3 regions of the Arthrobacter sp. LFS091 genome follow, and region 3 is predicted to be linked to each of the others. Evidence: predicted binding sites of a transcription regulator. Region 3 holds the regulator's gene; each other region holds the start of a gene.

Region 1 (10,238 bases), on a different contig from region 3:
TATTCCCGTGGTCGAGGCGTTGGAACGTCGGTTGTTCCCCGTGGACGCCTGGCCGCTGCAGATGTTCTTTGACGAATTGGCCCAGCCCGAAACCCGCCGCTACGTGGTTGCAGAGGTCGCTGGGGAGATCGTGGCCTATGCCGGGCTGATGTGCATCGAGCCCATCGCGGATGTCCAGACGATCGCCGTCGTTCCTGAATTCGAAGGCCAAGGCATCGGCTCGGCGGTCCTGACCGAACTCATCGAAGAGGCGCGGCGCCGGCGGGCCGCGGACGTACTCCTGGAGGTCCGCGCGGACAACCCGCGCGCCCAGAGGCTGTACGTACGTTTCGGGTTCGAACAGATCCACGTCCGCCCGCGCTATTACCGGGATGGCACCGACGCCCTGATCATGCGCCTCCCGCTGACCGATTCCACTTCTTCTGAAGGAGCTCCGGCATGACCGCGACTTTTCCGCAGGAACTGAAGCAGCCGCTGGTGCTCGGCATTGAGTCTTCGTGTGATGAGACCGGTGTCGGGATCGTCCGGGGGACCACGTTGCTGACCAACACGGTGTCTTCATCCATGGACGAGCATGTGCGCTTCGGTGGTGTCATCCCCGAGATCGCTTCCCGGGCCCACCTGGATGCCTTTGTTCCCACGCTGCAGGAATCATTGCATGAAGCCGGTGTCACGCTGGAGGACATCGACGCCATTGCGGTCACGTCAGGACCTGGCCTTGCCGGCGCCTTGATGGTGGGCGTTTGTGCCGCGAAGGCCCTGGCCTTGGCCACCGGCAAACCGCTGTACGCGATCAACCACCTGGTGGCCCACGTGGGCGTCGGCCTGCTGGATGGAAAGCCCGACGCCGGTGCTGCCGCCGGCTTGGGCGCCGGTCAGTTGCCGGAGAACCTTGGCGCGCTCCTGGTGTCGGGCGGCCACACGGAGATCCTCAGGATCAGGAGCATCACGGACGACGTTGAGCTGCTGGGCTCAACCATCGATGACGCGGCCGGCGAGGCCTATGACAAAGTGGCCCGCATCCTTGGCCTTGGCTATCCCGGTGGCCCTGCCATCGACAAGCTGGCCCGCCAGGGTAATCCGAAATCCATCCGTTTCCCGCGGGGACTTACTCAGCCCAAGTACATGGGGACCGCCGAGGACAAGGGCCCACACCGCTACGACTGGTCGTTCAGTGGACTGAAGACAGCCGTGGCCCGCTGTGTGGAGCAGTTCGAGGCCCGCGGCGAGGAAGTGCCCGTGGCCGACATTGCGGCGGCCTTCCAGGAAGCCGTGGTTGATGTCATCAGTTCCAAGGCGGTCCTTGCGTGCCAGGAGAACGGCATCACCGATGTCCTGTTGGGCGGCGGCGTCGCAGCGAACTCACGGCTGCGCGAATTGACCCGCCAGCGCTGTACCTCAGCCGGGATCACCCTCCACGTCCCGCCCTTGGACCTCTGTACTGACAACGGCGCCATGGTGGCGGCATTGGGTTCGCAGTTGATCATGGCGGGCATCGGGCCGAGCGGTCTTGCCTTCGCGCCGGACTCGTCCATGCCGGTCACTTCGGTGTCACTGCCTGCCCAGGCGTAATCCAGCCCAAAGGGTATTAACTCCCGGGTGTTAACCCGGGCATGCCACCAAGCCGGAAGCTAGGCATCGGGACCCTTGCGCATTTGCTGGACGAGGTCCATCACCACTGCTTTCAAGTCGCCGTCATGCTCGGCTGCGACGCGGCGTTGGCGCTGGTAGCTGGCGCCGCGCTCGATGATCCGGAGGACGTCGGCCAGCTCCTCGGAGCAGCCCAGCTTGGCAGCTACCGGTTCCAGCCGGGCTACTGTTTCCGCGAGGTGCTCGGTGACGAGCTGTTCGTTGCCGTCTGCGTCCAGGATGATGATGGCTTCCATGCCGTAGCGGGCGGCGCGCCATTTATTCTCCTGCACATGCCAGGGTGGCATGGTGGGGATGCTGCCACCGGCGTCCAGGATGGAGGAAAATTCGTCCACCAGGCACTGGGTCAGTGCAGCGATGGCTCCAACTTCTTCGAGGGTGGCAAGGCCATCGCAGATGCGCATTTCGATGGTGCCCAGGTTGGCTACCGGCCGGATATCCCATCGGATTTCTGAGGTGGCGTCGATAACCCCGGTGGTGAACATGTCCTGGACGTAGGACTCGTAGGCCTCCCAGGTTTCGAACTGGAAGGGCAACCCGGCCGTGGGAAGCTGCTGGAACATCAGGGCCCGCTGGGAAGCGTAGCCGGTTTCCTCGCCTGCCCAGTAGGGGCTGGAGGCAGACAATGCCTGGAAATGCGGGAAGTAATTGACCAGGCCATCGAGGACGGGCAGGACTTTGTCCCGGCGATCGATGCCCACGTGGACGTGGACGCCGTAGATGACCATTTGGCGTCCCCACCACTGGGTCCGCTCAATGAGCTTGGCGTAGCGCTCTTTGTCGGTGACAGGCTGGAGCAGGGGAGGGCTGAAGGGGTGGCTGCCTGCGCAGAACACCTCAACGCCCATGGGGTCGGTGACTTCGCGGACAGCTGCAAGGGAGCGGCTGAGGTCCTCTTTGGCGTCCTTGACCGTTTCGCAGATCCCGGTGACAAGCTCCACGGTATTCAGCAGCAGTTCGCGCTTGATATGGGGGTGTTCGTCGTCCTCATTGAGGTCCGGGTGGTTCGCGGCGACGCCCTTCAGGACATCGTTTGCGACCGATACCAGTTCCCCGGTGCGTGCATTGACGAGCGCCAACTCCCATTCCACACCCAGTGTCGACTGCCTGGATGGCGCAAAATCAATCTGCACGTAGTCCCCTCAATTTGTACTTTCCGGCCTTGTGTTGTGTCAGCCGGACACGATTCCCCGCTGCGGGGCCGCCAGCGGTCGAATCAAGTCTAATGCAGCCGGAACACCCGTGATATCGAGGGGCCCAGGCCCGCAATGAGTCGTCATTTGCTAAATAGAATGATTCTCATTAGTATAAACGCATGCATCTCACAGTCGTCAGTTCCCTCGACAGCCAATGCCGGGAAGCAGCCACGGGGAGGTTGGGTCGAACCCACGCCAACTCGGCAGTGGTTCTCCATGACCTGCTGGATGGTTCGCTGGTCCTGCGCAGGGTTTACCGGGATGGACGCCTGGTTGAACGCGAAACGACAGTCCTGGAGCACGGCTGCCTCAGCTGCACCGTTCGGCTCGACGTCGTACCGACGGCGGAACGCCTCGCCGCATACGGGTTCGACCATGTTGTGCTTGGCTTGCCGCCGGGCGTCGCCGCCGGGATGGCCGTTGCCGGGCTTCGCCAGGGGCTCAGCCGCCCGGCTGTCATCGACAATGCCGTGTTGGCGCTGGATCCCGCAGACCTCGATGACCACATCTGGGACCGCCATACCTTGTTCGAGTCCGGCTTCACGTCCATGCCGCAGGATGACCGCACCAGCGGTGAGTTCCTTATCGGGGAGTTCGGCCACGTGGACACGGTCATGGTGTATCCGGGCCTGGGCGCAACGTTGACGGGCGCCCATCCTGAAGGATCGGCGTCATGGGCGACCGGCATGGAATTGCTCGTCGAATTGGCACCGCATGCCGCTGCCGTCGGTACGGCCGACCCCTACCGTCCGGGCTGCTTCGACCAGGCCGAAACCGCGGCACGTAACCGGCCCGGCGTCGTCCATGTGGCGGCGAGCGAAACACCAGGTTCCTTCCGCACGGTGCTTCACAAAGCGAGCCGCCCACTGCATCCGGGCCGCTTCCGTGATGCACTGCCACGGTTGGCCGCGGGTACGCATTGGATGCGTGGCCGGCTATGGATTGCCTCTGCTCCCGCCACACGGATCGCCGTCCAGGGAATCGGACCGAGGGTTTGGCTCGAAAGCACGGGGAAGTGGCTCGCGGATTCGGCCGATGTGGCGCCCGCTGGCACGTCCGCAGGCAAGCCGGGTCCCGACGTCGACTCCGTCCTTGACTGGCATCCGAGCCACGGCGACCGCGGCACGGTATTGGCGATGACCGGGCGCTCGGAAGATATTGATGCCCGCGTAATCCGCGGGCTCCTGGACGAATGCCAACTGACGGAGGCGGAAATGGAACTGGACTTTGGCGTCTGGGACGATCCCCTGGAACTCAGCGACGCCCTCTAAGCCGCACCACCAACAAAAGGAGAAACACCATGAAGGTCAGGAACTCACTGCGTGCGCTCAAGAAGATCCCCGGAGCGCAGATCGTCCGGAGGCGTGGACGCACGTTCGTCATCAACAAGAACAACCCGCGGATGAAGGCGCGGCAGGGCTGATCCCGGTGCTGCATCCATCGGGCGTTGTTTAATGGGTGGATGCCCATCCTGAACAAAGACATGTCCCTGTGCATTTCGCTCGCGGCCCGGCCCAGCAACATCGGTACCCGGTTCCACAATTATTTGTACGATCTGCTCGGCCTGAACTTTGTCTATAAGGCGTTCGCACCGGCTGACATCACCCTCGCGGTGGCGGGCATCCGCGGCCTCCCCATCCGGGGCGCCGCGGTGTCCATGCCGTACAAGGAAGCGGTCATTCCGCTGGTTGACGTAATGCACCCCTCGGCCAAAGCCATCGATTCCGTGAACACCATCGTGAACGACGATGGGGTCCTTACCGCCTACAACACCGACTACATCGCCATAGCCCGGCTCTTGAAGGACCACGAGGTACCCAACAGCCACACCGTGCTCCTCCGTGGAGCAGGCGGCATGGCCAAAGCCGTCGCGGCAGCGCTGCGTGACGCAGGCTTTACCGCTGTCACCATCGTGGCCCGCAATGAAACCGCCGGTCGAGCCCTCGCCGACCTCTACGGGTTCGGCTGGCAGGACGACGTCAACGGTTCGACGGCGGACCTCATCATCAACGTCACTCCCTTGGGAATGGCAGGTGCCGACGAATCGGCCCAGTCCTTCGATGACGCGACGATCGCTGCCGCACAAGTGGTATTCGACGTCGTTGCGCTGCCGTCGGAGACGCCCCTGATTACCGCTGCGCGTTCAGCCGGCAAACCGGTGATCACGGGTGCCGAAGTCATCGCCATCCAGGCCGAAGAACAATTCGTCCTCTACACGGGGGTGCGTCCGACCCCCGGCCAGGTGCGCGAAGCTTCTGAATTCTCGCGCCGCTGAAACCCTAAGCAGACACCGGCTCCACCACGACAGCCACTCGCTCCTCGCCGATCCTGGTGAGGACCAGGGTGGCTGTTTTCGCTTGGCCCTTGCCGGGCTTGGCGGGAAGCAACTGCTTCCGCAACTCTTCGGGGGTGACTGCCGTACCGCGCTTCTTGATGTCCAGCACCGTGATGCCGTTGCTCTTCACCCAGGCTTTCAGGGCCTTGACGTTGTACGGCATGACTTCCAGCACCTTGTAGGCGCGGGCAAACGGGGTGTCGTGCAACGCCGGGGCGCAGATGTAGGCGATGTGTTCATCCACCAAGTGACCGCCGAGGCGTTCAGCGACATCGGCCACCAGGCCCGCGCGGATCACCGCCCCATCCGGTTCGTACAGGAATCCTTCCACCGGCCCGACGGCGGCTACCGGACCGCCGTCGAAATCCTCGCCGCTGGTGATTTCGGCAGCGCCCTGGCTGCCGAGGACCAGCGCTGCGCGCCTTACCCCGGGGCGCGCCACCGCGTTGAACCACAGCGTGACCTCGGTGACATCACCGAGGACGGAAACCCACTGCGCCTCGCAACCTGCGGGCACGGAATCGTGCGGGATGCCCGGACCCATCTTGACGCCAATGGCGCGCCCCGTGGCAGCCAGGTTTTCCACGAACGACAGAGGGGGAGAGAAGGCCTCGGGGTCCCAGATCCGCTTTGTTCCGGAGGTGGACGTGGTGCGTCGGGCGGGATCCAGCCACACTCCATCGATACCGTCCAGCTCCACGGAGGTAGCGTCCGCATGGACCACTGTGGCGTGTGGGAAGGGGATCAGGTTGATCGTGGCGCAGGCAGCAGTCGTCTCGTCCATCTCAACAGCAGTCACGGCGATGTCCATGGACGCCATGGCCATCGAGTCAGCTCCCAGGCCGCAACCGAGGTCCGCGACATGCGAAACGCCGGCCTGTGCAAAGCGCTCGGCGTGCCGGGCGGCGACGTTCAACCGGGTCGCCTGCTCCAACCCGGCCTGGGTGAACAGCATTTGGCGGGCAAATTCGCCGAACTTGGCCTCTGCCCGGGTCCGAAGGCGGGACTGCGTCAGGACGGCAGCGACGAGTTCGGGGGAGTGGCCCGCTTTCCGGAGGTCGGCGTTGACGCTGAATGCGTCGGCTTCCTTGTAAGGCCCCAGTGAGGCAAGAAGTTCCCATCCTTCGGTGGTCAGCAAGGGCGCGATCTGTTCCTGCGGTGCGTGAGGCATGGGATCAAGCCTAACGTCGCAGGATATGACAGCGTGACTTGGGAATCAGCCAGATAGGGTTGTTTTCATGGAAGACAACGCAGCCGCACAGCCGTCCCGCATCACCAAATATGCCCGTCCCGCACTTATTGCGGGCATCGTGATAGCCGTGGTCTGCATAGCCCTGCTCATCATCATCCTGGCCTTGGACTCCTTCAATGCGGCCGCATACTCCGTCACCGGCAAAAGCGTCAACGATGCCACCGATGAAGCACGGGAGATCCGCGACCTGTACAGCGGCGCCCGCATCGGCGGGATTATCGCCCTGGTGATCTCCGGCGTCGTGGCTGTCCTGTCCGCAGTGGTGCTGTACCGGAACCGCGGCAATGCCCCCGTGGATGGGGACGACGACGGCGAGGACTACGGCCTGGACGACCTCACCGGACGGTGACGGGAGTTCACCCATGACGAAATGCTGGCACTCACCTTGACCGAGTGCTAACGCTTACATAGAGTCTTATTAGCACTCTCCCCCGGAGGGTGCTAACCACGCCAGGCGTTCCTCCGGCACCGCGACGACGGTTGCACGCCCCGGCACCCCAGTTCTTAGTCCATGAATCAGCTCATGAAAAGGAGAGTCCGAGTGTCGGTCTCGATTAAGCCTCTTGAGGATCGTATTGTTGTTCGCCCGCTCGAAGCAGAGCAGACCACGGCTTCCGGCCTGGTTATTCCGGACTCCGCACAGGAGAAGCCGCAGGAAGGCGAAGTTGTTGCAATCGGCCCCGGCCGCTTCGATGACAACGGAAACCGCGTACCGGTTGACGTAGCTGTTGGCGACGTCGTCATCTACTCCAAGTACGGTGGAACCGAAGTCAAGACCGGTGGCAACGAGTACCTCGTTCTGTCCGCCCGCGACGTCCTCGCGATCGTCGTAAAGTAACTTCCCGGAGCCCGCACCGCCGCCGCGTTGGAATCATTCCGACCCGTCAGCGGTGCGGGTTTTCTGTCTTGAAAGGACACAACCATGGCAAAGCAGCTTGCTTTTAACGATGCTGCCCGCCGGTCTCTTGAGGCCGGTATCGACAAGCTCGCCAACACTGTCAAGGTGACGCTTGGTCCGCGCGGCCGCAACGTCGTGCTGGACAAGAAGTGGGGCGCTCCCACGATCACCAACGACGGCGTCACCATCGCCCGCGAAGTTGAGCTTGACGACCCCTACGAGAACCTTGGCGCCCAGCTGGCCAAGGAAGTAGCCACCAAGACCAACGACGTCGCAGGCGACGGCACCACCACGGCTACCGTGCTGGCCCAGGCCTTAGTCAAGGAAGGCCTGCGCAACGTTGCAGCCGGCGCCGCTCCCGGCGAGATCAAGCGTGGCATTGAGGTTGCGGTTGAAGCCGTGGCTGCCCGCCTCCTGGAGAACGCCCGCGAAGTCGAAGGCACCCAGGTTGCCAACGTTGCCGCTATCTCTGCCCAGAGCGACGAGGTTGGCGAACTGCTGGCCGAAGCTTTCGGCAAGGTGGGCAAAGACGGTGTCATCACCATTGAAGAGTCCTCCACCACGCAGACCGAGCTGGTCCTCACTGAGGGCATGCAGTTCGACAAGGGCTACCTGTCCCCGTACTTCGTCACCGACGCTGAGCGCCAGGAAGCCGTCCTCGAGGACGCCCTCATCCTGATCAACCAGGGCAAGATCTCCTCGCTGCAGGACTTCCTGCCGCTCCTGGAGAAGGCTCTGCAGGCCAACAAGCCGCTCTTCATCATTGCTGAAGACATCGAAGGCGAAGCCCTTTCCACGCTGATCGTCAACCGCATCCGCGGCACGCTCAACGTTGTGGCCGTCAAGGCCCCGGGCTTCGGCGACCGCCGCAAGGCCATGCTCCAGGACATCGCCACGCTTACCGGCGCACAGGTTGTCTCCCCGGACCTCGGCCTGACCCTGGACTCCGTTGGCCTAGAGGTACTCGGTACCGCACGCCGCATCACGGTCACCAAGGACAACACCACCATCGTTGACGGCGCAGGTTCGGCCCAGGATGTGGCTGACCGCGTTGCACAGCTGCGTGCCGAGCTCACCCGGACGGACTCCGACTGGGACAAGGAAAAGCTGCAGGAACGCCTCGCCAAGCTCGCCGGCGGCATCGGTGTGATCAAGGTAGGCGCAGCCACCGAGGTCGAGCTGAAGGAAAAGAAGCACCGCATCGAGGACGCCGTTTCCTCCACGCGTGCAGCCCTTGAAGAAGGCATCGTTTCCGGTGGCGGTTCCGCACTCATCCACGCCCTCAAGGCGCTGGACGAGTCCCCGGCCGTCAAGACACTGGAAGGTGACGCGGCAGCAGCCGTTGGCATCGTCCGCCGCGCACTGGTTCAGCCCCTCCGCTGGATCGCACAGAACGCCGGCTTCGACGGCTTCGTAGTGACGGCCAAGGTCTCCGAGCTCGAAGCCAACCACGGCTTCAACGCCAAGTCCGGCGAGTACGAGGACCTGATCGCCGCTGGCGTGATCGACCCCGTCAAGGTCACCCGCTCCGCACTCCGCAACGCCGCTTCCATCGCTGCCCTGGTTCTCACCACCGAGACCCTGGTTGCCGAAAAGCCGGCCGAGGAAGAAGACGCACACGCAGGCCACCAGCACTAAGCTGTCTGCGCCAAAAACCCCGGCCACGTTGATTCGTGGCCGGGGTTTTTTCTGTGCGCGCTCTCTCACGTTCCGCCTGTTTGGGGTGGGCGCTCTCTCACGTTCCGCCTGTTTGGCCGGGACGCTCTCTCATGTTCCGCCCGTTTGTGGTGGGCGCTCTCTCATGTTCCGCCTGTTTGGCCGGGACGCTCTCTCACGTCCCGCCTGTTTGGCAGGGACGCTCTCTCACGTCCCGCCGGTTTGGCAGGGACGCTCTCTTACGTCCTAGGTGTGGGGCAGCGTCGGGCTGAAGGGGGTGGGTTGTGAGTGAGCGTCGGGCTGAAGGGGGTGGGTTGTGAGTGAGGGTTGGGCTGAAGGGGGTGGGTTGTGAGTGAGGGTTGGGCCACAGCCTCGGCTACCCGGGCCGCCGGATGGCACCGAGCCGTCGCGGGGGAGAAGCCGGTCGGCGGCTTGAGGGTGTGCGTTTGCCTATGAGCCGGTAGAACACCAGCACCGCGGCGGCAGCTGCCACGATGCCCACAAGGTTCACGGCCAGTTGCATCGCCGATCCCGCAGCCTTGCTGTACTCACCCAGGACGAGGGCCACAGCAACATAGCCGGCCGCTGGCACAGTGGTGACGGAGATGAAGACTCCCACCAGGGCGGAAGACCTGTGGCTGATCATGGACAGCATCCCCGCAGCGCCGGCGAGTGCGGCCACAATCAGCGAGTACGGCCCAGGGTGGTAGATGAACTCCACCGCGGATCCCTGGTCCAGAGCGTCAGCGGGAAACAAACCCAGCGGTACCGACAACCATGCTGCTGCTGCAGTCACGGCCATCGCCACGGGGAACCCGACTCCAAGAGCCAGACAGGAACTCCGTACCAGGCGCCACTTCCGTTCCACCAATCCCACGGACAACGCAGCGAGCGGGCCGAACTCCGGGCCAACCACCATGGCACCCACTATGGCGATGGTGGAATCGGTCACAATTCCGATCGCTGCCAACTGAGCGGCAATGATGAGGAACGCGAGGAAACTCCACGTCAGTTTCGAGTCCTCCCCGGTTTGCCGGGATACCTCGTCCCAGATGACGGAATCGGCGGATTCCCCTGGGGCGGACGCCTCGGCCTCATCCGCGCGTGCGGACAGGACCAGATCCGGCGAGGAAACTGAGATGGAGCCGAGTTCCGGAAGCTTCAAAATGTGCAGCCTTTGTATCAGCTCTTCGGCGGATTCCCGTGCGATTTGGACTGTTATGACGTCCCCGGGCGGCTCCACGGAGGCTC
Region 2 (10,238 bases), on a different contig from region 3:
TTGATCATCAGGCCCCCGAGCTCAACCGCCAGGTCATGGAACCGTCGGGCGAAGGAGCGCATCCTGCGGGCCCGGTTCCGCTCCCCCACCCAACGCAGCCCCACCCGCGGCAGTAAGAGCTCAAACCACCACGTGACGGAAAGGTGCCAAGCGGCGAAACGCAGGATTCGGCGATAGCGGGCACGGGTATTACCCCCGCCCGGTACTGGATCTGCCCGATCGCGCCGAACCGACGTCACCCCTGTCAATCCTGGGCGAGGATGGAGTAGAGCCGGCGTCGTGCCTCTTCGAGCACGGTAACAGCTTCCTGCACCTGCTTGGGCGTCCCGGTGCGGCCCACCTGCGCCGCCGCTTGCGCAAGCGCCATTCCGGCTTTGGGAAGGGCCCCGAACCCTGGGCCCGCACCAGTACCCGACGACTCCCACGGCGCGGACGTTTCAGACTCAGCCAGGTACTCCCGACCGGCCTCCGTCAGGGAATGGATCTTGCGTCCGTTGGATTCCTCCGAGCTGATGAACCCTTCGTCCGCCAGCAGTTGCAGGGTGGGATAGACGGACCCGGCGCTTGGCTTCCAGCTCCCCTTGCTGCGCTCATCGATTTCACGGATGATCTGGTAGCCGTGCATGGGACGCTCTGCCAGCAGTGCCAGGACAGCCGTGCGGAGTTCGCCCCGCCCTGCCCTGGTTCCGGACCGTTTCTCAAACCGGGAACGAAACTCGTCAACGGCCTGCCACATCCCGTCAAAACTGTTGCCCATAAATCCGCCTGCGGGGAATGAATCCTGCATCTTGCCCACCTCAATACGTCGCGAACGATACTGAACGATAGTTAACGATATGCCGCAGACCGGGCGCAGACAATGGGGTTATCTTGTCGAATGCGGCCGGGTCCGTCGTCCCTGCCCTTGTCGTGGGCTCTATTCACGCCGTCAAGACCAGCAGGGTTATGCTAATCGTTGGATTTACTATTCCGGCGTGGCAGAGGGTACAGACCGCATTGCCAAGGATCAGGCTGCTCCATCGAACGGACCTGCACTGCGATCAGCAAGGACTGGCCGGATAGTAGGTCTCGGAGTCCTACTGGTGGTGATCGTGCTCCTGTCATCCTGCGTTTACAGATTTGTCGCCCCACTGGCGACTCCGAGTGTCTTCGGCTTGGACCGAAAACTCGTCGCAATGCCGTGCGTCACCTGGATAGACAGCGACCCCCGCGGAGGGAACATCGCAGTTCGCGGCCCCCTGGTTTCATACCTGATCGGCGTCTCGTCCGACTGCACGGCATCCGATGTGGAGAACATCCTGTGGACCGTACTTAGGGGCGCGGGTGACACAGGGGCCGACCTGGAGGGACTGGACCTCGTTTGTGGCTCAGACCGATGAAGCGCGGTACAGCCCGTTCTCCGAGGACCTGGAGATCGGCAGACTCAGCGGGGAGGGCAGCCTCTCCCGTGAGCAGATTCCGCACCTTGCCTCACACTGGGTGACACTCCGTGAGTTGGACCCGATGAGTCAGCTGGACTCCCGAAGGGACTTCAGCGAGGACAGCCGGGATTTTGAGCTCCGGATGGAGGTAACTCTCAATATGACTCAAAATAATCTGGAGGGGCCCCGGAAGTCATTCCGACGGAACTAATTTTCAAAAACTACCCACTGGAAGATCACCTCGCCAAACCCTGGTGGCAATGACAACCAGGCCGTCAGTATCAGGGTGTATAACGTGCACGACGCCCAGCTCAGCCCATGGGAGGAAGACATTCTGCAGAACACCTTGCCACCGATCGAGCAACCGCCGTGTGGCCCCATCTGACCTCGACGATTGACAGGCTGGACGCCACTGGCGAACCGTTCAGCTTGAAATAGGATTGAGCTCCGACGCGGCAAAGCCCTACAGCATGAGGCATGGTGCAGGGTCAGACATGAGTGGCCACCTGACCTCGCAGCGGTGCAATGTCACGCCAAAGGAACATGAGGTTTGGAATTCGATGGATGGGCCTCTCTACGGCTATTGGCTGAACCCTCAGCGTCCTAGTACGGCAGAATCGTTGGCATCAAAAAACTGCCTTGGCGGAGCGGCTAGCCAGACGGTCCAGTAGTCAATTTCCTCAATTGGCTTTTCGGCATCGACCTTGGCGGAAATGTAATCGATGAGGCGCTCGAGCTCCGAAGTGGTGAGCTCATGCAGTATGGACCGGCCCGTTCGTGCTCTCAGGTCGTCGGACAACTCATCGATTGAAGCGTAGGTCCGGCGCCTTTCGGCAAGCGTGTGTCGTTCAGCGTTGCTGAACCCAGCCGAAAGAAGGTCGGCCTCCACCTGTTGTTCCTTGGGGCGGCGCGCTGCCTCGAAGTCAAGAAGGTGGGGATAAAGTTCGAAGAAGTAGCCACGGAGGTGTGTCGGCGATCCAGGTCGACGTACGTCCGTCATCGTCCGGTCCTGGATCATCAAACGCCCGGTCGGGGCTAGGATTCTTTTAGCTTCCCGATAAGCGAGTACTGGTTCCTCGAGATGGTGAACCAGGGCCCGCTGGAAGACCAGATCAGCCGAGTGGTCCACCAACCCTGTCGCGGTGGCATCTGCCAGCAAAAAGGTCAGGTCCGGCGACTCGTCAGCCCGCGTGACGGCATCTTCGATCATCTGGGCGGAGAAATCGACGCCGACCACTGACTCAGCTCCGAGTTCAAGCCATGAGGTCGAATAGATCCCTCCACCGCACCCTATGTCCGCTACCCGCAGGCCTCGAGGATCGATCAGCGCGGTGATGCCTTGCGTCCACGTCGGGTCGGCAACGCGCAGGGCATAAGTATTGCGGTTGCCAGGGCTGGAGAAGTCGATGGGCATAGGGCGCTCCGTTCGGGACCGGTTTAGGTTACGAGCGTGACGTTACCCGCCAAAATATCTTGACGTCAAGATATACTGGATGGTGTGAAAGCAACCCCTGACGCACCTGCCGACAACGTCGACCTGCTTATCGACGGATGGAAACGCGCTCTTCCCCACATCGATCCCTCCCCTCTTCATATCTTCAGTCGCATCGGCCGGATCGCGCAGCGTCTGGACGCAGCGCGCAGGGAGGCCTACGCGATACACAATCTGCAGGGGTGGGAATTTGATGTCCTTTCGGCTCTGCGAAGGTCCGAACCGCCGCATGAACTCACCCCCGGGGAACTGATTCAACAGACCCTTGTCACGTCCGGAACAATGACCAACCGTGTAAGCCGATTGTTGGACCGATCCCTGGTAGAGAGGCGCGTCAGCGACCGTGATGGCCGGGTGGTCCTTGTGCGGCTCACCGGCAGTGGCCGAGCCACCGTGGAAGCGGCGTTCACCACGCTGATCGAGAAAGAACGGATGCTGATAGCCGGCGTCCCCGGCCTTCATGAGGAGCTCATCGGACCGCTCCGAGCGATGCTTCTGGCTCTCGAGTAAGGCCTGAAAGGCTTGCAGACGACCGCGGAGGCTGGAAACTTCCGCGGATTCTAGGCCTTGAATGGGTGGAGCTAAGGAGATTCGAACTCCTGACCTCTTCGATGCGAACGAAGCGCTCTACCAACTGAGCTATAGCCCCTGGGTCCGGTTTGATGCCGGACCAGTGTCCCTAGGCTATAAAGTTTCGCGGCGCTTTTCCAACCACGACACGAACGTCTCGGAACCAACCTTTTGTTCGGGGACCAGGTTATGGCCTGCACGCAGGTAAGCGCCCATCGGGCCCGGCAGCGGCAGCCCGATGATCTTTCCGCGGGCGCCCGTGACGCGTTTCCAATCCTCCGCCATCTGCCGCATGGTGAGCTCCTCCGGGCCACCTACAGTGCGGACGCTGTGCGGTGGAGCCTCCGCCTCAGCCGTGGCCGCTTCGAGCAGGGAGGCCGCGGCATCCGCCGGCGAGATGGTCTGGAACCTGGCGCCGTTGAAAGTGGGGATGAGTCCTAGTCGCGCGCCTGCGGCGAAGACCATCGCGACGAGGCCGTGGAACTGCGTGGCCCGGACGACCACGGTTTGCAGCGGCGACTCGGCGTACGCGCGCTCCTTTTCGGCCTTGGAAACGTAATACGAATAGGTGCTCAGATCGCAGTTGATGATCGACAGCGCCACAATCCTGACCACCCCGGCCAGGTGGGCAGCCGCGGCGAGGCGCGCGCCGCCGTCGGCGAATTGCTTTTTGGCTTTGCCGAACTGTCCCTCAAGGCAATCAATAACGACGTCGGTACCCGCCAGGGCGGCGGCCAGCCCGTCGCCCGTGGTGACGTCGGCAGCGAAGTAGGCTGCGCCGTCGAGACGATCCGCTGAGGCCATGGCGGGCACGTGGCGGCTGAGAACGGAGACCGTGTGCCCGGCAGCCACGGCGAGGCGGACAACTTCCCGGCCAACCTGGCCGGTGCCCCCTGCAACGCAGATACTGGTCATGGAGGGCTGTTAGGCGCGACGGCGCTGAAGGACGTCATCCAGGTTGCTGAGGGCGCTCTGGCTCTTGACGGAAACCGCAACCGCTTCGGCCTGCTCGGCGTTCTGCTTCAAGATGGGCTTGCCCACGGGCTTGGGGGCTTCCGGGAGATCCAGCGGCTCAGGTGCCGGGCGCGCTGCTTTCGCGGCATCGACATACGTGGGCTTCGGGACCTCCACAGGTTTCCAGCTTGCGCCCTTGGATTCCTGGGCAGACTTGGCCGAGTGATCCCCGGCTGCCACGGCAACTGCCAGCGCGGCTTGACGCAGTTCATCAGCTGTAGGCCGGTTGGCTTCGCGGCTGGCGGCCTCGGCATCGAAGACGGTGGTCGCCTTGGGCTCGTCCGGCTCTTCCTTTGGCAGGTAACGGGCGGGAGTCGGGATCGGCGCGGCCTGCGCTGCACGCCGCGCGCGTCGTTCGCGCAGGTCCCGAAGGGCAAGCCTGCGCAACACCACGACGGCGACTACCGCACCGACCAGCGAGACGAGCGGCAACCACAGCGATCCCTTACCGAAGAGGCAAAGGATGCCTGAAACGATCGCCGTCAAAAGCAGGGCAAGGCCCGACAACGCCAACGTAAAGCGGGCGTACCGAATAGTGAAGGGTGTGGAGGACGACTTCCGGGCAGCAGTTTCGGCCGGTGTGGATCCCTGGGGCGACGCCGGTGCTGTCCTGTGCATGGTCTCCATCGGTTTCTCCTGCTGAGGTGCCAAAGTCAGTACCACCCCTGCCTGCGGTTCGTCTGGTTCGTCGTCGATTGCGTCTGCTGGAACAGCCACTGTTTGGACTTGTGAACGCCTGTTCCGTAAAACATAAGGCGCCACCCAGACCATCCACAGCGCGACAGCGACCACGAGTATCACTGAGCTGCTGAGAGGGAAGTCCACATTCAAAACCGTAGAAGCAAATGACCGGGGGCGGCGGCATTGAGGCCGGTGTGTCGTGGGCGAGTCCGCAAATGACTGGAGTTAGGGCCGAAAAGGCCTATGACCTGCCCGTTTGTCCGCTGAGCCACCTGCGCAGGAGTCCTTCGGGAACTTCATCGGAAGTAAGTGCAAAGGAACGGTGGTCGGCCCACTCGCCATTGATGTGCAAGTACCGTTCCTTGTAGCCCTCATCGCGGAAACCCAGTTTCTCCACAACCCTGAGGCTTGGCGCGTTTTCCGGGCGGATATTGATTTCCATGCGGTGCAGGCCCAGCACGCGGAAGCAATGGTCTGTCGCCATCGCAACGGCCGTCGGAGCGATGCCATGCCCGGCGCGGTCCCTATCCACCCAATAGCCCAGGGTAGCCATCATGGCCGAACCCCAGACAATGGACGATACCGTCAACTGGCCTACGATTTTCGGTTCACGGAAGCCGGGCGTCCGCTCGACAATGACAAATGGCAGCGCGGTGGACTGACGGGCCTGGTCGTTCAGGGAGGCCACCATCTGGCGATAGCTGGGGAGGCGCCCACCCGGAGCCGGGTTGGACGCCTCCCATGGCGCCAGCCATTCGCTGTTCCGTGAACGGACTTCGGACCACTCCCGCTTATCGCGGTAACGGATGGGCCGCAGCAACAGGTCTCCGCTTTCCAGCGTCACCGGCCAGATCGCAGAGCCGTACATCCGTTGTTACTTGGGAAGTGCTGCAGTGAAGGTCGGCAGCCACTCGCGCAATTCGGGGCCGAGGTCCTCGCGTTCGCAGGCGAGCTCGATGCAGGCCTTGAGGTAGCTCAGTTTGTCGCCGGTGTCGAAGCGGCGTCCGCGGAAGACCACGCCGTATACGCCATAGCCTTCACCCTCGCCTGCAGCCAGCACCTCGAGGGCATCCGTCAGCTGGATTTCCCCTCCGCGGCCCGGCCCTGTGTTCTCCAGGACCTCAAACACGGCCGGGTGGAGGACGTAGCGGCCAATGACGGCCAGATTTGATGGAGCTTCTTCCGGCGAAGGCTTCTCCACGAGCTGCTTGATGCGCACGTAGCCGTCCTCGCCTTCGTCCTCCACGTCCGCGCAGCCGTAGGCGCTGATCTTTGATGGCTCAACTTCGATGAGGGCCACCACGGATCCGCCGGTCTTCTGCTGGACAGCAATCATTTCGCTGAGCAGGTCGTCCTTAGGATCGATCAGGTCATCACCAAGGAGCACGGCGAACGGTTCGTGGCCGACGTGCTGCTTTGCACGAAGGACTGCATGGCCGAGCCCGTTGGCGTCGCCCTGGCGAACGTAGTGGATGTCGCCCAGGTTGGTGGCCGACTGAATGGCCTCCAACTTGGCAGTGTCACCCTTTTCGGCAAGCGTTGCCTCAAGGGCCGGCACACGGTCGAAGTGATCTTCAAGGGCGCGCTTGCTGCGCCCCGTGATCATGAGGACGTCGTGCAGGCCCACCTTAACGGCTTCTTCGACGACGTACTGGATGGCTGGCTTATCAACCACGGGCAGCATTTCCTTGGGCATCGCCTTTGTTGCAGGCAGGAACCTGGTGCCAAGGCCCGCTGCGGGGATGACGGCCTTACGGACAGCATTGTTATCGAGAGTCACCGGACTAATCTAACGGAAGGAAGACATCAACGGCTAAACCCCGCCGCACCGAAAGAGGGTTTTTTGTTTCAGGGAAGGGCAGCCCTCCTGCTCCTTCCGGTGTTACGTACGGACCCAAAGAACGGATACATATGGCAACGAAGGAAGAGATCCGGAGCAGCCGCCGGTTTCACAGGCGAAGCCTTGCGCCAGAGCAGATTGCAGCCGCCGGCGCGTCTATAGCCCGGCACGGCACGGACTGGGCAGCAACAAGGGCCCCCGCCACCGGCACTTTTGCGGTCTACGTTGGAGTCGCTTTCGAACCCCCCACGCTGCCCCTGATTCAGGCGCTGCACGACGCCGGGCACCGTATCCTGCTCCCGGTCTGCGAGCCGGAAAGGCAATTGAGTTGGGTGTATTGGACGCCGTCGACCGTGTTCGTGCGGTCCTCCTACGCCCCCATTGACGAACCCGAGGGCGAAAGGCTGGAAAGTTCGGTCATCGCGGACGCCGCAGGGATTTTCATGCCGGCCACGGCCGTTGACCGGGACGGAAACAGGATCGGCCAAGGAGGCGGCTACTATGACCGGCTCCTCCAAGGACTCGACGCATCCGGCCAGCGGCCGCCCACCATCGCGGTGGTGTACGACGACGACCTGTTGCCTTCCGGTTCCATACCCGCCGAAGCTTTCGACCGCCCCGTGCGGGAAGTGCTCACGCCCTCCGGAACCGTTCGCCTCGACGGCCCGGAATAGGTGGCCCCGGTTCGATGTTATGAGCTTCAGTCCGGCACGAATGCTGCAATGGCGCCGGATGATAGAATTGGCACTCAGGCCCTGCGACTGCTAACCCGGAGACGCTCCGGATGCGTGGCACAGGACCTGAACCCTGTCCTGAAGGAGGAATTCAGTGCCCACTTACGCATACGCCTGCAAAGACTGTGACCATGCCTTTGACATCGTCCAGTCCTTCTCTGACAGCTCCTTGACGGAGTGCCCCGAATGCAAGGGAGCGCTTCGGAAGAAGTTCAACAGCGTTGGCGTTGTTTTCAAGGGCTCGGGTTTCTACCGCACTGACTCCCGCGACGCCAAAGGAAGCACGGTTTCGGCCGCTCCCGCAGCGCCCGCACCTGCGTCGTCGGCTCCCGCCGCGACTCCGGCCCCGGCAGCCGCAGCCAGCTAAGAGCTCCCTTTTCCACATAGCCCAGCCCGGCACTGTTTCCGTGGGTGCCGTGCTGGCTAGCGTGGCTGCATGCCACATCAGTCACGAAGCACACTCCTTGCCCGGGCCGAGCGATCAGCGGCAGCCGCCGGTAAATGGTCTCCCCCATCGCGTGCGCCGCTGCGCGCCCCCTTTGATTCCAGGTTCAGCCGAAACCGTCCGCGCAACCCTGACACCCGGCGTGGCCTGAAACGCAGGTTCGGATCCTTGATCGGACGGAACCGCCGCCTCACTGTCGCGCTCCTGCTCTGCCTGGCTGCCGGCATCGCAGTCCAGCAGCTCACGCCCGCTTCTGAGCAACGCGTCAACGTACTGGTGGCTGTCCGGGACCTCCCCAGCGGCACCAACCTGGCCGCTTCCGACTTCACCACCATTCCTGTAACCCAGGGTTTGGCAATCCCCACCGCATTTGAGGACCCCGGCGCCCTCGCAGGGCGTCAGCTCGCTGCACCCCTTGGCCAGGGCCAGATCCCCACGGAGTCCAGCCTGCTGGGTCCTGGCTTGCTCACCGGATCACCCCCGGGCACGGCAGCGGTTCCACTCCGGATGGCCGACCCTTCATCCATCCAGTTACTTTCCCCCGGCCAGTTGGTGTCCGTGGTCCTTACCGCAGCCGGATCCTACGATGAGTCCGGCGAAAGCCAGGTCCTGGCTGGTCCTATTGCCGTGCTGTGGACCTCTGCCCAAGGCGGGAAGGCCGGGGAGTGGCTCGGTACGGGTGACAACGACGGCCTGGTGGTTGTGGCTGCCGACCCCCGGCAAGCAGAAAAGCTTGCCGGCGCATCAACGCAGGGCAAGCTTTTCTTTGTACTGGTCAGCCCGTGAAAGGACGTTCCGTCAGGCTGGCATCAGCCCCAGTGCGGGGGCTTTTGCTCCTTGAGCCACTCCTCGTGGTCATAACCGGACTCATCTCCCCAACGGCGGGGGTCGTCCTCTGCAGCCTTGGTTGGAAGAATGCCCTGCGGGGCCGGCTTGGCTGGAACAGCCTTCGACTCCTCCGAGCCCTCAGCGCCGGCCTGGCCGGCATCCTCCGAGCGCTCCGCAGCGCTGTCTTCCCCGCCGGTTACTTGTTCCGTCATTGGTGCTTCTTTTCCGTTGTCGGCTGCAGCATCGGCCGGCTTGGGGCCAGCCTCGCTCCTGCCGGCCGCCCTTCGTGCGCTGGGCGCGAAGGAAGGCGGTGCTTTGTCAAGGTTCAATTGTTCAACATCCACGTCCAGGAAGCCATGCTGGGGAGAGGAAGCGAGCTGCGGGATGTGGTTTTCCAGTCCCAGGTAGGAGCCGATGCGGTCGGCGCAGGACGACGGGTCCGTGAAGACTTCAATCGTCCACAACGACATGTACCGCCACCCCATGCGCTCCAGCAGTTGCGGCCGCAGACGGCTTCGCTCGCGCACGCTCATACGCCTGTAACGTTCGGTGCCATCGGATTCGATGGCCACCGGGGTGGGAATCTCGGCACCCTCCCGGCCAATGGTGTGCACCGGATCCGCGGCGGCAGCGATGTCCAGCACTCCATCGTAGAGATGCCACACACGTGCTCCACGAGCACGCAACCGCTCCCCAAGATCAGCCACCAAGGGATCTTCACCGAGCGCTTGTTCGCTGGCGACGGCGCGGGAAGCAGGTGTTCCAAGGTTGCTGTTTCCAGAGAGTTCGCGGTCCAGCAATTCGTAGAAGTCGACGGCACCGTGAGCCAGTCGATCCTGGTCAAGGTCTTCGGGGCGGAAGCACGTCAGCACGTGCATGGACCGCCGGGCACGGGTCATTGCCAAAGCAAAGCGGTTACGCCCGCCTTCGGTGGACAAAGGCCCGAAGGAGTGGAGCGCACGCCCGTGAGGTGTGCGACCGTAGCCGAGGGAGAAAATGACGTGATCCCGCACCAAGCCCTGGGCGCGCTCCAGGTCCACTACCCTGAAGGACTCGGGACCGGCTCCGAAGAAAGTGGACAGGAGGGGGTGGTTTGGCAGTTGGAGCCTGATGGCCTCACCGATCCTGGCCGCATGGCGGAGGCTGGCCGTTACTACGGCCAGGGATGTGCGAGGACGAAGCCTGGCGTGTTCGAACACCAGGTCCACCACAC
Region 3 (9,399 bases):
CCGCATGCTGCAGTACACCGGCGTCGTTCAACAGCGCGACATGAAGGCCCAGTATCTGGACCGTATGGACATCGAACGTGAGCGCGGCATCACCATCAAGTCCCAGGCTGTTCGCATGCCCTGGGAGCTGGATGGCACCAGCTATGCACTGAACATGATCGACACCCCCGGCCACGTGGACTTCACCTACGAGGTCTCGCGATCCCTGGCTGCCTGTGAAGGCGCGGTTCTCCTGGTCGACGCGGCACAGGGTATCGAAGCCCAGACCTTGGCCAACCTGTACTTGGCCATGGAAAACAACCTCACCATCATCCCGGTACTGAACAAGATCGACCTCCCGGCAGCGCAGCCGGAGAAGTATGCTGCGGAGCTGGCGAACCTGATTGGTGGCGACCCCGAAGACGTCCTCAAGGTTTCCGGCAAGACCGGCGTGGGCGTCGAGGCATTGCTGGACAAAATTGTCCGGGACCTCCCCGCGCCCGTGGGTGACCCGGACGCTCCGGCCCGTGCCATGATTTTCGACTCCGTGTATGACACCTACCGTGGCGTGGTCACCTACGTCCGGGTGGTTGACGGCATGCTGCACCCCCGTGAGCGAATCCAGATGATGTCCACCCGGGCCACGCACGAGCTCCTGGAAATCGGTGTGAGTTCCCCGGAACCTACCCCGTCCAAGGGTCTCGGCGTGGGTGAAGTGGGGTACCTGATCACCGGTGTAAAAGACGTCCGCCAGTCCAAGGTGGGCGATACTGTCACCAACCTGGCCAAACCTGCTTCGGAGTCCTTGAGCGGTTACGCGGACGCGAAACCCATGGTCTTCTCCGGCCTGTATCCGTTGGACGGCACGGACTATCCGGTGCTTCGAGATGCCCTCGAAAAGTTGATGCTCAACGATGCCGCGCTCGTTTACGAACCCGAGACGTCGGCTGCGCTGGGCTTTGGATTCCGCGTGGGCTTCCTCGGATTGCTGCACCTGGAAATCACCAGGGAGCGCCTTGAGCGTGAGTACAACCTGGATCTCATTTCCACCGCCCCCAACGTGGAATACGAGGTAACGCTCGAGGACAAGAAAGTTGTCCACGTGACGAACCCCAGCGAATACCCCACGGGAAAGATTTCCGAGGTCCGTGAACCGATGGTTTCGGCTACCATCCTTGCGCCAAACGAGTTCGTCGGCTCCATCATGGAACTGTGCCAGAGCCGTCGTGGGCAGATGAAGGGCATGGACTACCTGTCCGAGGACCGCGTGGAGCTCCGTTACTGGATCCCGCTGGCTGAAATCGTGTTCGACTTCTTCGACCTCCTGAAGTCCAAGACCCGTGGCTACGCCTCGCTGGACTGGAAGGCCGACGGCGAACAAGTCGCCGACCTCGTGAAGGTCGACATCCTGCTCCAGGGTGAGCAAGTAGATGCGTTCAGTGCCATCACACACCGTGACAAGGCGTACGCCTACGGCGTGATGATGACGGCCAAGCTCCGCGAACTTATTCCGCGCCAGCAGTTTGAAGTGCCCATCCAGGCGGCCATTGGTTCGCGCATCATTGCGCGTGAAAGCATCAGGGCCATCCGCAAGGACGTTCTTGCCAAGTGCTACGGCGGTGACATCACCCGTAAGCGCAAACTGCTCGAGAAGCAGAAGGAAGGCAAGAAGCGCATGAAGATGGTGGGCCGCGTGGAGGTGCCCCAGGAGGCGTTCATCGCTGCCCTGACCACCGACGAGTCCAAGGACAAGGCCAAAAAGTAAATGCCCAGCGTCCTTCCTTTGGGCGATCCAGCACCTGCGGATGGCGTTCTGCCTCCGCAGGTGCTGACGGGCGTCGAGCACCGCAAGTTCGGACTGTACGTCCACATCCCTTTTTGTGCCGTGCGTTGCGGCTATTGCGATTTCAATACCTATACCGCGACGGAACTGGGCGGTGGTGCCTCGCAGGATGCCTATGCCAGTACCGCCATCTCGGAGCTCGACTTCGCCGTGAAGGCACTCGAGTCCTCATCGGTTCCGGCGCGCCCCCTGAGTACCGTCTTTTTCGGCGGTGGTACCCCGACTCTGCTTCCAGCCGAGGACTTGGCAAGGATCCTGCGTTCCGCGGTTGGGACGTGGGGGCTGGAATCCGGCGCGGAAGTGACCACCGAGGCCAATCCTGACTCCGTCACGCCCGAATCGTTGATGCTGCTCGCGGATGCCGGATTCACCAGGGTCTCCTTCGGCATGCAGTCCGCTGTGCCGCATGTCCTCAAAGTGCTGGACCGCACTCACACGCCAAGCCGCGTTCCGCTGGTGGTGCAGTGGGCGCGCGACGCCGGACTCGCCGTCAGCCTGGACCTCATTTATGGGACCCCGGGGGAGTCCATGGAGGACTGGCGCGTTTCCCTCGAAACGGCCTTGTCGTACGAACCGGACCACATCAGCGCCTATGCGTTGATCGTGGAGGACGGCACCAAGCTTGCTGCGCAAATCCGTCGAGGCGAGGTGCCCGGCATCGACGACGACGACCACGCCGCGAAATACGAACTCGCCGATGAACTCATCTCAGCGGCGGGGATGGCCTGGTACGAGGTCAGCAACTGGGCGCGCTCTCCGGAGCAGGCATGCCGCCACAACCTTGCTTACTGGCGTGGAGATGACTGGTGGGGCGTGGGCCCCGGAGCGCACTCCCACATAGGCGGTGTGCGCTGGTGGAACGTCAAGCATCCTACTGCTTATGCTGCGCGACTGGGAGCGGGAAGCTCGCCGGCGGCAGGCAGGGAGACGCTGGACCCTGACACGCGCGAGGTGGAGCGCATCATGCTCGAAGCCCGCCTGGGTACAGGCCTGGCTGTCGACGCCTTGGACGCCGTGGGGCGGCATGCAATGGCCGGGTTGATCGCAGACGGACTGGTTGACCCGATCCAGGCCTTCAAGGGCCGCTTGGTCCTCACGCTGAAGGGTCGCCTGCTGGCAGACGCAGTGGTCCGCAGGATCCTCCCGGACTGAGCCTCACGGCCGTTTGGCAGCACTGCCGGGACTCTCCTGCTGGTGAGGCAGCTACTTGATCCAGCGCAAATTCAGTTTGTAGCGGTGCGGCTGGCCGTGGTTCACGCGGATTCCGGCTGAAACGGAGAAGCACGTCAGGGCTACCCAAATGCCGGTCGCGATCACGGCGAAAATGTTGCCGACCACTGGAAGCAGGACGAGGATGTTGGCGAGGACCGCTGCGATGGTCGGGGGAAGGGTGAAGTTCAGCGCTTCCTTGGATTCCTGTGCAGTGAAGGGTCCCCGGTCCCGGAAGATCAGGTAGATCAACAGGGAAGGCAAGCAGCCAAGAATGCCGCCAAAGTGCGCCAATGTGGCCCACTGCCGGTCTTCGCCGGCCGTCAAGGGCAGTGCATTGGCTGGCGCGCCATGGTACTGGGGCCGCCCTGCGGCGCTGCCCGGTTCTTCAGGAGCGTTCTCTGCCACGGTGTCTTCCCTTTGCTGTAAAGATGCTGCGGTGTTGCTGTCCCAGAATACCGGCACGAGCCCGCTTCTCTGGACCAACTCCCCGTTGGCGCTGCAGTAGCAGTGGTTCAGGGTGAATGCTTTAGGGGACCGTCAGGAAGTCGATGACTTCCTCAACACGGCCCAGCAGGGATGCTTCAAGGTCGGCGTAGCTCCGTACGGCCCCCAGCAGCCTTTGCCAGCCCAACCCGATGTCCTCGGCGGTCTCGTGCGGCCAGCCGAAGGCGCGGAGGATGCCGGTCTTCCAATCCATGCCACGCGGTACTGTGGGCCACTTCTCAATGCCCAACACCTTGGGCCTGATGGCTTGCCACACATCCACGTACGGATGTCCCACAATGAGGACGTTTCCAGCGGCTCCGGGACAGGCCATGGCCTCGGCGGCGATGCGGGATTCTTTCGATCCCTGGACCAGGTGGTCCACCAGGATCCCGAGGCGGCGGTCCGGGCCGGGGTTGAAATCCGCAATGGCGGACGCGAGGTCGTCCACGCCATGCAAGGGCTCAACCACGATCCCTTCGACCCGGAGATCGTCACCCCAGACCTTCTCGACCAGTTCGGCGTCGTGCTTTCCTTCCACCCAGATGCGGCTGGCCTTGGCCACCTGTGCGCGCTGGCCTTGCACCTTGACGGAACCTGAGGCGGTACGGCCCGGCTGGGCGGCCGACGGCGACTGCCGGACTGCTGGAGGCATCAGGCGGATGGGCTGGCCTTCGAGCAGGAAGCCGTATCCCAACTGGAACGATTTGGACTTACCACGCCGGTCCTCCAAGGACACGATATGCATGCCGCCGGTCTTCTCCACCCTGGTCACTTCACCCACCCATCCTGACTGGACGTCTTCAAGGACCATTCCCCGCTGGACCGCTACCTCAGGAAGCTGGCGTTTGGCGGGAGCGGTCAGATCCTGTGGACCCCAATTGTCGAAAGCCAAGGGATATTTCCTACCTTTGAGTACTTGATGGGTGGGGGAGCCGTTTGGGTTGCGAAGCTGCCGAACCTGCACGCCGGAAGCTGAATACGGGCGTTTTCAATGCTAGCAACGGGGTGGCCCATAATAGACTTGTTAGCACTTGGGCATGTTGAGTGCTAAGTGCGGAGGCCCGGCGGGCGTGCCGCAGTCGCCGGTCGCCACGACCACGGACGTCGTCAGGAGGTGGAGCAATGAGTGAGCCACGCAAGTTGGAAGTGCTGCGTGCCATCGTTGAAGACTACGTGCATTCCAGGGAACCCGTTGGATCCAAGGCCCTTGTCGAGCGCCACCACCTCGGTGTTTCCAGTGCCACCATCCGCAATGACATGGCTGTCCTGGAAGAAGAAGGACTCATCGCGGCGCCCCACACCAGCGCAGGACGCATTCCCACGGACAAGGGCTACCGCCTGTTTGTGGACCGTATCTCCCAGGTAAAGCCACTTTCGGCCGCGGAGCGCCGTGCCATCCACTCCCTCCTCGAGGGCCCGGATGACGTGGACGACATCCTGGAGCGGACCGTGAGGCTCCTTTCCCAGCTGACCAACCAGGTCGCCGTCGTGCAGTACCCGCACTCGAGCCGGGCGGTCGTCCGCCACGTCGAGTTCGTGCTGCTTGCGCCAAAGCAGGTCCTGGTGGTCCTCATTGCGGACACAGGCAGCGTTGGCCAGAAGGTCATCGATGCCGGATCAGATGTTGCGAACGAGGCATTGATGCTGCTGAGGTCCCGGTTCCTCGGAAGCATAGCCGGGACGCAACTGGACCTTCTCCCACAGGTCCTTCCATCGGTAGTGGCCCTCTGCCCGCCCGAGCTTCGCGGCGTGGCCCAGACTCTTGCGCACGGGCTGCAGTCACTGAGCGACAACAGCCGCGAAGAGCGGATCTTGATGGCAGGCACCGCCAACCTGGCCCGCTCCAATGTGGACTTCCCCTTGAGCATCGGTCCGGTGCTTGAAGCCCTTGAGGAACAAGTCGTCATGCTGCGGTTGTTGTCCGATATGGGCGATGATCCGCGGGGCGTGTCAGTAAGCATCGGCCGGGAGAACCCGTACGACGGTTTGGCCGAGGCTTCCGTCGTGGCCACCGGCTACGGTTCCGGAGCCAAGGTTGGGATCCTTGGCCCTACCCGCATGGACTATCCCACCACCATGGCCGCAGTCCGGGCCGTGGCCAGATACCTTTCCCGCATTCTCGGCGGTTGAACACCGGCCCGAGGAAACATCCGCAGTACAACAAGGAAGAGATACCGACTTTGAGCAGCCACTATGACGTTTTGGGAGTCTCTCCGGAAGCCACCGGGGAAGAGATCAAAAAGGCGTACCGCAAGTTGGCGCGGAAACTTCACCCGGACGTCAACCCCGGGGAAGATGTCGCGGAGCAGTTCAAGGCAGTGACCCACGCCTACGAGGTGTTGTCGGACCCGCAGAAGCGCCGTGTCTACGACGCCACCGGTAATGAAAACGGAACCGAAAACGGCTTCGGCGGCGGTTATTCCGGCCAGGGCTTCGCCTTCCAGGACATTTTCGACACCTTCTTTGGCGGCGGTGGCGGCCATGGCGGCCCGGCTTCCCGGGTCCGGCGCGGCCAGGACGCCCTCATCAGCGTCCGCATCGACCTCAAGGATGCGGTATTCGGCGTCAACAAGAAGCTCGAAGTCGACACGGCCGTTGTGTGCCCCACGTGTGATGGCAGTTGCTGCCGCCCTGGTACCCATCCTGAACGGTGTGACATCTGTGGTGGCAGCGGCCAGGTCCAGCGGGCTGTCCGGTCCATTCTCGGCCAGGTCATGACCACGGCACCCTGTGGCTCCTGCGAGGGCTTCGGCACGGTCATCAAGGACCCCTGCAACGAGTGCAGCGGGCAGGGTCGCATCCGCAGTCGTCGTTCCCTCACCATCAAGGTTCCTGCCGGTGTTGCCACCGGTACCCGGATCCAGTTGTCCGGCCAGGGTGAAGCCGGCCCCGCGGGCGGCCCGGCCGGCGATCTCTACGTCGAAATCCGCGTCAACAACGACTCCATGTTCATGCGTGAAGGCGACGACCTGCACGCAACCCTGAGCGTGCCCATGACAGCCGCTGCCCTGGGTACGGAACTTCAGTTGGACACCTTCGACGGAGCACAGGACATCGACGTCAAGGCGGGAACCCAGTCAGGCGAAATCATCACTCTTCGCGGGCTTGGCGTCACCCACCTTCGCGGCTATGGCCGAGGCGACCTCAAGGTGCATTTGCACGTCGAAACGCCTACCAAGCTCGATGCCGCCCAGGAGGAGCTGCTCCAGCAGCTCGCCAAACTGCGGGGAGAGCAGTTCACCGAGGGAAAGCTCGTTGCCAGCGGCGGCATGTTCGCCAAACTGCGGGACAAGCTCGGTAACCTGTAGCGGTGAGCAACCCCGTCTTCTTCACCCAGGCAGGCAACCTCAGCCACCTGGGGCCTGGTTCCGTGTTTGTACTGGAAGGCCCGGAGGCGCGCCACGCGGTCACCGTTAAACGCTTGGCGGTGGGCGAACAGGTAGACATCGCAGACGGCGCCGGTACACGTTTGACGGGTACGGTCTCCGAGACCGGGTCAGGCACCTTGGCTGTGACGGCCTCGGACGTCGTCTTCGAAGAGCAGCCGGCCGTTCGCCTGGTCCTCGTCCAGGCGCTTGCCAAAGGGGACCGTGACGAACTTGCCGTCGAAACGGCCACCGAACTCGGCATTGACGCGGTGGTTCCGTGGCAGTCCGAACGCTCCATTGTCCGATGGAAGGGTGATCGGGCCGCCAAGGCACATGCCAAGTGGCAATCGGTGGTTGCCGCCGCAGCGAAACAGGCACGGAGGTCACACATCCCGCATGTTCGCCCCATCGTGGATACCGCGGCCTTGGCGAAAGTCGTCGCTGCTGCGGACCTGGCCATCATCCTGCACGAAGATGCCAAGAACCCCTTGCGGACCGTCCTGGAGGAGTCGGGCGTGCCGGATGGCTCAGATCCGGGATCACCCCGGGAAGTGTTGCTGATCGTTGGGCCGGAGGGCGGAATCTCACCCCGTGAAGTCACCCGGCTCAGTGACGCCGGAGCCGTTACGGCGCTGTTGGGACACCATGTCCTGCGGTCGTCGACGGCGGGACCAACCGCCGTCGTTCTCGCCAGTGACGTCCTGGGCCGCTGGTAGGACGCCGGCGGGTCCTAGCCGACGCTGAACAGTCGCGTGTCGGTACTGGACTCGATGACTTTGCCTGCGGCGTCGACCTGTGAGACCCGCAGCTCGTACTTGCCGGCCTTCAACGTCGCGCTGAAAGTAAAGACGCCGTACTGGCCCGGCTCGCCCGTTGGCTTGGCCTGTCCGTTGAGCAGACCCGTTTTCTCGGCCTTGCCGTTGTCCCTGAGGATCTGCCAGGCGATGGTTTTGGAGCTGTCGGTGCTGCGGCCGTTGAACTTCACCGCGCCCGGCGGCACCGTGACATCCTCCTGCGGATCGATGATCCACACCGGTGCCACAAGGGAGGCGTCACGTGCCATCGGCTGTCCCAGCTTCACCTGCCCGAAAGCCATGTAATCGGGGTGGCCGTCCACCAGGATGACCACCTGGATCTGCTGGCCGGAATTGATAAGGCCCGACGACGACGCCGCGGCAGTGGCTGTGTAGACCAACTGTTGAATGGCCCGCTGAGCCATGGCGGCATCGAGATTCGAATTGAAAGCATCACGGGAGATGTCCACTGTGATGACGTTCTTGCCCGATATGGAAGTAGCCAGGCTGCTGGGTTGCTGCCACGGCGTGAAGAAGTCATGGTCCAGTGGCTTTTCCGCCATCATGATCCGCAGGGCGGTGGTTACGGGGTTGTCGTCACCGTCGATGTCCCGGAACTCCCGGTAGAGGTAGACCTCATCCTTGCTGCGGCCGATCCAGTACACGGGAATTTTCGTGGAGGCCTGCGTGGTTTCCAAGGGGGCGTTGCTTGCCGGGGCCTCCTGCACGGAGAGCGAAGGGGAGCTCGGTGAAACCTGGTTTCCTGCCCCATCGGCGATGCAGCCGGTGAGCAGCAGCACAGAGACCATCGCGGGCACGGCAAAAGCGGACTTCTTCCGCTTGTGTGCGCCCTGCGCGGTGTTTCCTGGCTTGCTGATGGGGATTCCTGTCCTGCGGTGCATCGTTGGCAACCCTTCGCCGGGTCGGCGTGGCTGCGGGGCGCTTTGTCCACCCGCTATGCCAGCTTGGCACACCGCCGACGGCTGCCGGCCGGGAATGAGGGGGCCCGGAGCAACTGAAACATGATTGATACCGGCTTGATGCAGAGTTGAGACAAAATGTCGGCCATCCCTTTGTGGCTTGGACGGACGGCTCAGGTGAGGTCCATCAGGGACGGGCTGGCGTAGGATTATTGCCAGGACACCATCGAACCGGAGGAGAACAGGCCATACGGCCAACACTATGAGTGAATCTTTGAACGGACGGCTCAGGACCGGAAACGGCAACCTGCCGCCCACTGAGTTCCCGCACACCTTACCGGGCACGCGCACGGAAATTGTCACGTTCGACAACTCCGACCAGATGGTTCACTCGTTGGGAAGCCACGATGAAGCCCTGCGCTACATCGAGGATCAGTTCGAAGGCGTCAGTTTCCACGTCCGTGGCAACGAGCTCTCCATGACAGGTCCGTCCACCGATATCTCCCGGGTGATGCGCCTGCTTGAGGAAGTCCGTGGGCTGGTGTCAAAGGGCACGCTGGTGACCCCTGACGTTCTGCAGCAACTTGTCTCACTGTTGCGCACCCAATCAGTGCAAAATCCTGCAGACGTGTTGACCCACAACATTCTTTCCAGCAGGGGCAAGACCATCCGCCCCAAGACGCTGAACCAGAAGAACTATGTTGATGCCATCGACGACAACACGGTCATCTTCGGGATCGGCCCCGCCGGTACGGGCAAGACCTACCTCGCCATGGCGAAAGCCGTCCAGGCGCTGC

The links. Region 3 encodes HrcA, which represses chaperone genes, less so after heat shock. Its sites were predicted from a motif close to TTNGCACTCGNNNNNNNCGAGTGCNAA; they were not measured.
Region 1: a site for HrcA is predicted at 6,807-6,833, ahead of groES (co-chaperone GroES). Genes of this name have one in related genera too.
Region 2: a site for HrcA is predicted at 7,760-7,786, ahead of ACNQOP_RS15250 (FmdB family zinc ribbon protein). Genes of this name have one in related genera too.

Annotation. Positions count from the first base shown of each region.
Region 1 is NZ_JBFPFP010000007.1:261,053-271,290, forward strand. Features, by position in the region: gene rimI (ribosomal protein S18-alanine N-acetyltransferase) at 1-442, shown strand, start outside; gene tsaD (tRNA (adenosine(37)-N6)-threonylcarbamoyltransferase complex transferase subunit TsaD) at 439-1,572, shown strand; gene ACNQOP_RS15145 (glutamate--cysteine ligase) at 1,632-2,783, opposite strand; gene ACNQOP_RS15150 (GTP-binding protein) at 2,966-4,117, shown strand; gene ykgO (type B 50S ribosomal protein L36) at 4,147-4,269, shown strand; gene ACNQOP_RS15160 (shikimate 5-dehydrogenase) at 4,309-5,121, shown strand; gene ACNQOP_RS15165 (THUMP-like domain-containing protein) at 5,126-6,352, opposite strand; gene ACNQOP_RS15170 (hypothetical protein) at 6,420-6,782, shown strand; gene groES (co-chaperone GroES) at 6,975-7,271, shown strand; gene groL (chaperonin GroEL) at 7,356-8,969, shown strand; gene ACNQOP_RS15185 (DUF389 domain-containing protein) at 9,364-10,238, opposite strand, start outside.
Region 2 is NZ_JBFPFP010000007.1:289,354-299,591, reverse strand. Features, by position in the region: gene ACNQOP_RS15305 (ABC1 kinase family protein) at 1-239, opposite strand, end outside; gene ACNQOP_RS15300 (PadR family transcriptional regulator) at 245-787, opposite strand; gene ACNQOP_RS15295 (hypothetical protein) at 975-1,379, shown strand; gene ACNQOP_RS15290 (class I SAM-dependent methyltransferase) at 2,017-2,835, opposite strand; gene ACNQOP_RS15285 (MarR family winged helix-turn-helix transcriptional regulator) at 2,920-3,423, shown strand; tRNA gene ACNQOP_RS15280 (tRNA-Ala) at 3,490-3,562, opposite strand; gene ACNQOP_RS15275 (SDR family oxidoreductase) at 3,598-4,398, opposite strand; gene ACNQOP_RS15270 (hypothetical protein) at 4,408-5,289, opposite strand; gene ACNQOP_RS15265 (GNAT family N-acetyltransferase) at 5,420-6,046, opposite strand; gene galU (UTP--glucose-1-phosphate uridylyltransferase GalU) at 6,053-6,958, opposite strand; gene ACNQOP_RS15255 (5-formyltetrahydrofolate cyclo-ligase) at 7,090-7,692, shown strand; gene ACNQOP_RS15250 (FmdB family zinc ribbon protein) at 7,847-8,119, shown strand; gene cpaB (Flp pilus assembly protein CpaB) at 8,189-8,983, shown strand; gene ACNQOP_RS15240 (AAA family ATPase) at 9,007-10,238, opposite strand, start outside.
Region 3 is NZ_JBFPFP010000001.1:401,183-410,581, reverse strand. Features, by position in the region: gene lepA (translation elongation factor 4) at 1-1,744, shown strand, start outside; gene hemW (radical SAM family heme chaperone HemW) at 1,745-2,974, shown strand; gene ACNQOP_RS01890 (DUF4870 domain-containing protein) at 3,026-3,439, opposite strand; gene ACNQOP_RS01885 (DUF3097 domain-containing protein) at 3,561-4,412, opposite strand; gene hrcA (heat-inducible transcriptional repressor HrcA) at 4,643-5,650, shown strand; gene dnaJ (molecular chaperone DnaJ) at 5,701-6,828, shown strand; gene ACNQOP_RS01870 (16S rRNA (uracil(1498)-N(3))-methyltransferase) at 6,831-7,604, shown strand; gene ACNQOP_RS01865 (GerMN domain-containing protein) at 7,619-8,491, opposite strand; gene ACNQOP_RS01860 (PhoH family protein) at 8,865-9,399, shown strand, end outside.